DNA from 2 places in the Yoonia sp. JB2-21 genome. Region 2 is predicted to be linked to the other one. Evidence: riboswitches for the same ligand, from Rfam matches in the RefSeq annotation. Region 2 holds a riboswitch; the other holds the start of a gene.

What was found. A riboswitch is a leader RNA that binds a small molecule or an ion and turns the genes downstream of it on or off. The one in region 2 is predicted to bind thiamine pyrophosphate.
Positions count from the first base shown of each region.
Region 1: another riboswitch for thiamine pyrophosphate. It lies ahead of thiM (hydroxyethylthiazole kinase); the one in region 2 lies ahead of thiB (thiamine ABC transporter substrate binding subunit).

Region 1 covers NZ_JBVFUC010000001.1:2,171,046-2,175,190, reverse strand. Annotated here, with positions in the region: gene thiD (bifunctional hydroxymethylpyrimidine kinase/phosphomethylpyrimidine kinase) at 1-182, opposite strand, end outside; gene thiE (thiamine phosphate synthase) at 179-829, opposite strand; gene thiM (hydroxyethylthiazole kinase) at 820-1,602, opposite strand; TPP riboswitch at 1,648-1,736, opposite strand; gene ACZ1G5_RS10850 (DUF1513 domain-containing protein) at 2,173-3,228, opposite strand; gene ACZ1G5_RS10845 (imelysin family protein) at 3,228-4,145, opposite strand, start outside.
Region 2 covers NZ_JBVFUC010000001.1:1,962,473-1,966,617, forward strand. Annotated here, with positions in the region: gene ACZ1G5_RS09770 (thiamine/thiamine pyrophosphate ABC transporter permease ThiP) at 1-1,290, opposite strand, end outside; gene thiB (thiamine ABC transporter substrate binding subunit) at 1,266-2,255, opposite strand; TPP riboswitch at 2,293-2,395, opposite strand; gene aroC (chorismate synthase) at 2,488-3,591, shown strand; gene ACZ1G5_RS09785 (HD domain-containing protein) at 3,588-4,145, shown strand, end outside.

The DNA.
Region 1 (4,145 bases), 210 kb from region 2:
GCCCGCACAAACGCCGGCGGGACAAGCTCGACCCCGCTTACCCCTTGCGTATTCTGCGCGGTCAGCGCTGTGATCGCCGCCATCCCGTAGACCCCATTGGCCGCAAAGGCCTTAAGATCGGCTTGGATCCCTGCACCGCCCGACGGGTCAGAGCCTGCTATAGTCAATACATTCCCGATCATATCGAAGCCTCATTCCCAGACTGCAAGGCGCGGCCAAGCGCGCGCGCCGCATGTTCCGGATCAGGCTGACCGCAAATCGCGGATACAACTGCGATGCCATCACATCCGGTCCTGAGCACATCTGTCGCATGCGCCGTGTTCAACCCGCCAATGGCCACGGTCGGAACCTGCGCCAGACGCACCATTTCGGACAGGCCAGCCATCCCAACCGTCGGCTTGTGGTCCGCTTTGGTTGAGGTCGGAAAGACGGTCCCAAGGCCGAGATAGTCGGCACGATCCGCGCCCGCCGCCGCAACCTGCGCGGGCTCCTCACAGGACAGCCCGATGATCTTGCCGCACCCCAGCCGCTGACGCGCCACCACGGGGCTTACGTCGTCTTGGCCAATGTGGACGCCGTCCACGTCAGCTTCCAATGCCGCGTCCAGATCATCGTTGATGACCAGCGGGACACCGGTATCGGCAAGCACGGTTTTGAGGGCGCGCGCCACCGCGATACGATCGCGGGTTGAGGCGTCTTTGTCGCGCAACTGAACGAATGTCACGCCACCGCGAACCGCAGCGGCCACAGTCTCAATCAAGTGCGGGCCCGGACAACGGCGCGGGTCGGTGACAAGGTAGAGCCGCAGGCGCTCGGGCGTTACAACCATGACACACGCCCCTCGTCCAGATCACCCGGCTGAAGCGTATGCAGCGCATCGAGGAACGCCACCTCAAAACTGCCGGGCCCCCGCGCCTGGGCACCCGCCCGCGCGCCCGCTTCGGCAAAATGGACAAACGCAGCAAGCGTCGCCTCAAGGCGCGGCGCCACAGCGGCATAGGCCCCGACCAGCGCCGTAAGCGAACAGCCCAGCGCCGTGACCTTGGGCATCAAATCTGAGCCACCGGTAACCGTCGCACTTCGGGTGCCGTCAGTGATGAAATCTACAGGCCCCGAAACCGCCACGACACAGGTCTGGCTGCGGGCAAGGCCCACGCCCAAGCTCTGCGCATCGGCGACACTGTCACCGCTATCGGCCCCCTTGCCGGACCCAACCCCGCCCGCAAGGGCCACAATCTCGGACGCATTGCCCCGCACAACCGCCGGGCGCAGCGCCAGCAGCTCCTGCGCGGCGCGGGCCCGGTACGGCGTCGCGAAATGAGCAACCGGGTCCAGTACCCACGGCACGTTGGCCGCGCCCGCCGCGGCGACAGCTACTTTCATGCTTTCCAGCCATGGGGCGGATAGGGTGCCGATATTCACCGTCAGCGCGCCACAGACGGGCACAAAATCCGCTACCTCCTCGGGCGCATGGATCATCGCCGGTGACGCGCCCGCGGCCAAGGTCACATTCGCCGCAATGTTCATGGCAACATAGTTGGTGATGCAATGGACCAATGGCGCCTGCACACGCAAGGCATCAAAAGCAGCATTGGGTGTCATGCGTTCTTTCCTTTTCACAAAAACGGAAAGACGCGCCAAACCCCTCAGGGTCCGATGGTGCCTCCCTCCGCCGGCATTATCCGGTTCAGGTTCAAAGGGTGCATCTCAGCCTTGCGGCGCCCCTGACACTTCCATGCTGACCCAACTAAGAATTGAGGTCAATCGCTATTCCGCTGCAGGTACTGGTGCCAGCAGTTAACAAACCAATGGCAAGTGGCATCGGTCACTTTGGGCCCAGTGCGGCTGAATGCACATGCAACACGGCCGCGGTCGGTCGGCTCTTGAAGGCAGATTGGCCTCAGACGATGAAAACTCTCTGCCAACGTGTCGCTGGTGATTGGTTTGGAAGGGAGGAACCGAACGGATACGGTGCCTGTCCGCTCCGCCGAACAAAGCAGCGGAGACCTATCGGAAGACAGACAATCTTCCAAAGCGGGTCTATGTGGCGACTGTGGGTGCTGGGCCCATGTCTCCGAAATGCTGCAAATTACACAAGTGGCCGCAGAGCACGCCAAGCAGACATTGGTCGTGGAAAAGTGGCCCTGTAGCACAACCGCAGCTCTGGCGGCCTCAGATTGCGATCAGATGATTGTCCCAAGCCATCTGGTGCTTGGTTTCGACGTTTGTGGTTTCGCGGATTTCCCCTGTACCAGTTGTAACAATGAAACCTGCTCGGCTCGCAGCGACGCCACAAACATCAGCCAGATGGGAACTGTGGTTCAAGCCATCTTGCCCAAAAAACTGGACAAGCCCGCTTCGAGGAGATGTCGTAGCGATCTGACTGGTGCTGCTGTTGAAAGCGATGCTGCCAAGATATCCCTGCATCGCCCTAACCGATGCTTCCTCTAACAACTCCAAACGTTCTGTATCGCCATGATGCACGCCAAGAAGCGGGAGGTCTGTGTTCAAGTCACCCTGCCATTGCATCGCAAATGCGACATCGCCACTATCCGAGACAGCCAGATGCCGTATGGAATTCCGCTGATGCGCCGCACCCAGATGTATTTGCGCTTCAACTGACCCATCCAGCGTCAAATAGCTCAGGTTCGAGCGCATAGTGGGTAGGTTCAACTTGGTGCGTCCAGTGTCCGGATGCGTTTCGATCCCGCCGTTGGCGACAACAAGAGTGTCTCTGTCAGGCATCAGCTTGATATCGTGCGGGCCCAACCCGCCGGATAAGAACTCGCCGATACGCTGGTAATTACTGCGCGCATCCCAAACGCCGATGACACCTGCCGCTGCCTCATAGTCATTCTCTGTGGTGAACAGGAGTTCACCGTCAGAAGAGAACGTCCCGTGCCCGTAAAAATGCCGCCCCGGGGGTGCCTCCAGTATTGCCCTTACTGCGCTATTTCGACAGTCAAGAACGATGGCGTAGGTCCCCGGACGTCTCGCAAAGGCCACAGCTTCTGGACGCAACGGATGCGCGGCAGCTGCATGGCCTCGTGATGGGAGAGGGATTTCAAAAGTGATCGCGCCGCTTTCGCTTAGTCCACAAAGAACGAAGCGGCCATCCGGTTTCATCGCGGCGGACAAATACGCCGGGCTTCCTGCTTCGGCCCAAGATGGCTTGGGCGCCAACCCGGTGGACAACAGTCCCGCGATGAATGCGCGCCGCGTTGCCATCAGTCACCATCCAAAGAGTTGAAACCGGCGGCAATTCCCAAAGAAGGCCCAACTTCTTCAGCAAGGATACTTCGGATTGCATCAATGCTTTGTTGAAGCACCTCGACCCGAAAGCGTCCTTGAGGATCTACGACCGCGGCAAAGACGGGGTCGTTGAGGCTGTTCGCCTGTTGGATCGCCACCCCATAGGCTGCGTCGAGCGCCTCGTCGCCGTTCGACATCAGTAAAGCCAACTCGCGCGTCGCCGTCAGGGCCAGAATGACATGACGCAATGATCGCCCTGACCTCCAGACCTCGGCGCGGTTTGGACGCGGTCGGTCAAAGGTTCCCATTGGGCGGCCGACCCGTGCCTGCGACGTAAATTCCAAGCCGGTAGAAAGCGCGGTGAAAAGTTGCTGAGCAGCCTCTTGGGGCGTTTGGTAGGTATCGTTCCCGGGGTCCGACATCAAATCAGCATATCCCGCGTCCCAACCTGCAAGGATTGCGGCGGAGTTCATGGCAATATCATCCGTCACCGCCCTTACCAAGGCACAGTGGTAGTCGGCGTTTTCCGGATCGAGGAATTGTGCATCAAACAGCAAGAACTCCAGCGCATAGAAACCACGCGCCGCGATTGAGATCGCGCCAAAACCTTCGGGGCTTGATACCGCTGGGTCTTGCTCGGCGATCAGCGTGCCGAGTGCGCGTGGTGTTGATCCCCTCGGGTCCGGCCAAAATGCCAAAGCAAAGGCACGATCATCCTGCTCGGAGGGGCCGAAGCGTAGATGGCTGACGCGCACCCATGCGTCGAACGCGTCATGGAAGGCGGCAATCAGATCTTGGTTTTGATATGCGCAGTCCTGTGATGCGATCTCGGCGAGGTCATTTGTTTCGGCGACAAGGATTTGGTAGCGCGGCATAACATGGTTCTCAATAAT
Region 2 (4,145 bases):
CGGGAGCACCACCAGCCGTATCCACGACCATCCTGTCATGTCTAAAGAGAGGGCCAAGCGGCCGAAGTCATCCTTGATTTGCGCGACCGCCGGCGACAGTGATCTGAACGCAAAGGGCAAAGCCAACGTCGCATTTACCAGTATCGTCACGGGCAGCGCGACGTCTGCTGGACGAACAAATGGAAAGACCAACAAGAACATGCCGGTGCCGACAACCAATCCGGAGGCAGCAAGCGGCATGACCCCAACGACAGAGACCATGACACCGCCACGCAGCGCCAATGCAAGCGCCATGAGGACGCAAAGCACGGACGATCCGATTGCCACGCCGATTGACCGCAACGCAGCCGTCCAAATGGTGCTGGGCATATCAAGAAAGTTCGGCAAACCGCGCAGAATGATCATCGCCAAAGGAAGCAACAAGAACACTGCAGCCATCGCGATAACTGCATAGTCAACGGCGGGGCGTGAAACGTCCCACCGCTGCACCACACGGTCTAAACCTGCACCAACAGGGTCATTCCCGGTCACGCGCCATGCCAAGGCCGCCGCCAGCACGCAAAGCGCGAATTGAATACAGGCCAGTAGTGCGGCGCGCCCCAGATCGAAATCAAAACGCACGGCTTGATAGATCGCCAGTTCGACCGTTGTCGCGCGGGGACCGCCGCCCATCGTCAGGGCAACCGCGAAACTCGTCAGACAAATAAGAAAGATTACAAGGAAAGTACTCGGCACAACGGCCCGTAGCATCGGCCATTCCAATAGGCGCCCCACTGGTGCATTCAGCGATGCCGCCAGTCGAAAGCGCTCTGCTGGAATTGACAGCCAGCCTTGAAGAATGAACCGCACAGCGAGCGGCATGTTAAAGAAAACATGCGCCAAGACGACACCGTGCAGACCAAAGATGGAGATTGGCTCAAACCCAAGCCAAACCAATCCGTCATTTAATATCCCGCCACGTCCAAAAATCGCCAGAAGCCCAAGAACCGCAACGATAACCGGCAAAAGGAAAGGGGCGCCCAAAAGTGTGATAAGCAATTGCCGCCCGTTGAACCGGCGCCTTGCAAGCGCGCGTGCAACGGGGATGGCGAACAGAACACTCAGCAGTGCGGATAGCAGAGATTGGACGACGGTAAACCTGATTGCAGCCCAATCAGCAGCAGCCAGGCCGCCGTCCCATTCAGCACGCCAGGCCACAGCGCCCAGCGTGCCAAAGGTCAACACAAGCACCAGCGCCGCTGCGACGACGCTGGGCCAGCGCGCTGTTACTGGGACAGCGCTGTGCGCCATTCGTCTAACGCGGCATCACGCTCTGCGGCTGCATCTTCTGGTGATAGCAACAGTGACGTTGCCGGTGTCAGCAAGGTTTCAAACCCTTCTGGCAAGCCGCCCTCGGGTGTGACAGCTGGATACATCCAGTTGGTTGTCGGGATCACGCTTTGGAAGTCATCAGAAACCATGAAGGCCATGAACTGATCGGCAAGCTCGGGCTGGTCGGTACCTGCCAGTTTGCCAGCGACCTCGACCTGCATGTAGTGGCCCTCGTCAAAACCCCAAGCCACCTTGCTGTCGTCATCTTCAGCGATCAGATGATAAGCGGGGGAGGTTGTGTAGGACAGCACCGCGTCCGCCTCGCCTTCGAGGAACATGCCATATGCCTCGGACCAGCCGGAGGTAACCGTCACGATATTGTCTGACAGGTCCGTCCAAAGCGCTGGAGCTTCATCACCATATGCAGTTTTGACCCACATCAGCAGACCCAATCCGGGCGTGGACGAACGGGGGTCTTGGATCACGATTTTCGTGTCGCTATCGGCCAATGCGCGCAATGATGCGGGCGCGTCAGCCCCGGCATTGCCGACAAAGGCAAAGTAGCCCCAGTCGAAAGGCAGAAATTCCGTATCTGTCCATTCAACAGGCAGATCCAGATCAGCCTCAACACCATGTGGCGCAAAGAGTCCGGTCTCGCGGGCTGCTGCGGTTAGATTGGTGTCCAGACCCAGCACAACATCTGCTTCGGTACGTGGTCCTTCCAATTGCAGACGCGCCAACAAAGCCGCACCGTCGCCCGCACCCACAAATTGCAAATCGCAGGCGCACTCGGCTTCAAACGCGGCTTCGACAGCGGGACCCGGGCCCCATTCGGTGACAAAACTGTCGTAGGTCATAACTTGCAGCACTGGGGTCTCGGCCAATGCGCCTGAGGCACAAAGAGCAAGTCCCGCGACAGCTGGCAGATAGGTGGTGTTTCGCATCGTATCCTCCAAATGCGACGGGCGGATGTGGGGGATAGCGGGATTGCTAAACCTTCCCTCCGCCGGTCTTAACCGGTTCAGGTTCTACGGGTCCGCGCTGCGCGCATCTCAGCCAATGAATGGCCCCCCGAGGTATGTCCTAGCTAGGATGGATCAGGGTCAGACGCAAGGGAAAGCACTTGAGCCTGATTGCGGGCACCGCTAGACCCGTCTGGCAAAGGATAGAGGTCCCATGTCACTCAATAGTTTTGGTCATTTGTTCCGCTTCACCACCTGGGGTGAAAGCCACGGACCCGCGCTCGGTGCGACAGTTGACGGCTGCCCGCCGGGTGTGCCGCTTGAGGCACCAATGATCCAGCAGTGGATGGATAAACGCCGTCCCGGTCTGAACAAGAATACCACGCAGCGCAACGAACCGGACGCTGTGAAAATTCTGTCAGGTGTGTACGAAGGCAAAACGACCGGCACCCCGATCCAACTGATGATCGAAAATACCGACCAGCGGTCCAAGGACTATGGCGATATCATCAACACCTTTCGCCCCGGCCATGCCGACATCACCTATCACCAGAAATATGGCCTGCGTGATCCGCGTGGTGGCGGGCGGTCGTCTGCGCGCGAAACGGCATCACGTGTCGCCGCCGGTGGCGTCGCACGCGAGGCGATCAAGGCGATTGCGCCAGATGTGCAGATCAAAGGTTACATGACCCAGATGGGCACCAAACAGATCGACCGGTCAAAGGTTGATTGGGACCAGATCGACCAAAACGATTTCTTCTGCCCTGATGCAGAGGCAGCAGCCGAGTGGAACGATTACCTCGCATGGCTGCGCAAAGACGATCACAATTCGGTTGGGGCGATTATTGAGGTTGTCGCGCGCGGCGTCCCCACAGGGATTGGCGCACCCGTATACGCCAAGTTGGATACTGATCTGGCCGCTGCGATGATGTCGATCAACGCTGTGAAGGGTGTGGAGATCGGCGAGGGCATGGCTGCGGCAGCACTGACCGGACGTGACAACGCGGATGAGATTTTCATGGGGCCAAACGGGCCTGAATATTCCTCAAACCATGCTGGTGGCATTCTTGGCGGGATTAGCACTGGGCAGGATGTTGTTGTGCGGTTTGCGGTCAAGCCAACGTCGTCGATCCTGAGCCCACGCAAATCGATCCGTATGGATGGCTCGGCCACCGAAGTGGTGACCAAAGGCCGCCATGACCCCTGCGTTGGGATCCGCGCCGTGCCCGTTGGTGAGGCGATGATGGCTTGCGTCATCCTTGATCACCTGTTGCTGGACCGCGGGCAAACAGGCGGGGTACGTGGGCAGATCGGATGAGTGATTTGCGCGATGCCTTGCGCGTATATCTGCGCGACAGCGGCACCGCCGACAGCGCCCATGATCTTGGGCATGCAGACCGGGTGTGGCGCAATGCCCAACTGATCGCCGCTGAAGAACAGCCCAGCGACCACCGCGTTTTGACAGCGGCCTGCTACCTGCACGATTTTGTTACGCTGCCAAAGGATCATCCCGCACGCAACCAAGCTTCGCAAAGATCGGCGGAAAGGGCCGCGCCGATCCTGAAAACGCTGGGATTTTCGCCTGAAGAAATCGCCGCCTCAAAGCATGCGATTGTTGCGCATAGCTTTTCTGCCAAAACCCCACCACGCACATTGGAAGCGCGGATTGTGCAGGACGCGGACCGGATCGAGGCCCTCGGCGCGATTGGTATTGCCCGCTGCTTTGCTGTCTCGGGTGCCCTCAACCGACCGCTTTTTGATGACGAAGACCCCTTTGCAAGCAGCAGGTCGCTGGATGATGCGCAATACGCGCTTGATCATTTTGCCTGCAAATTGCTGCGCCTGCCTGACACCATGCAAACACAAGGCGGG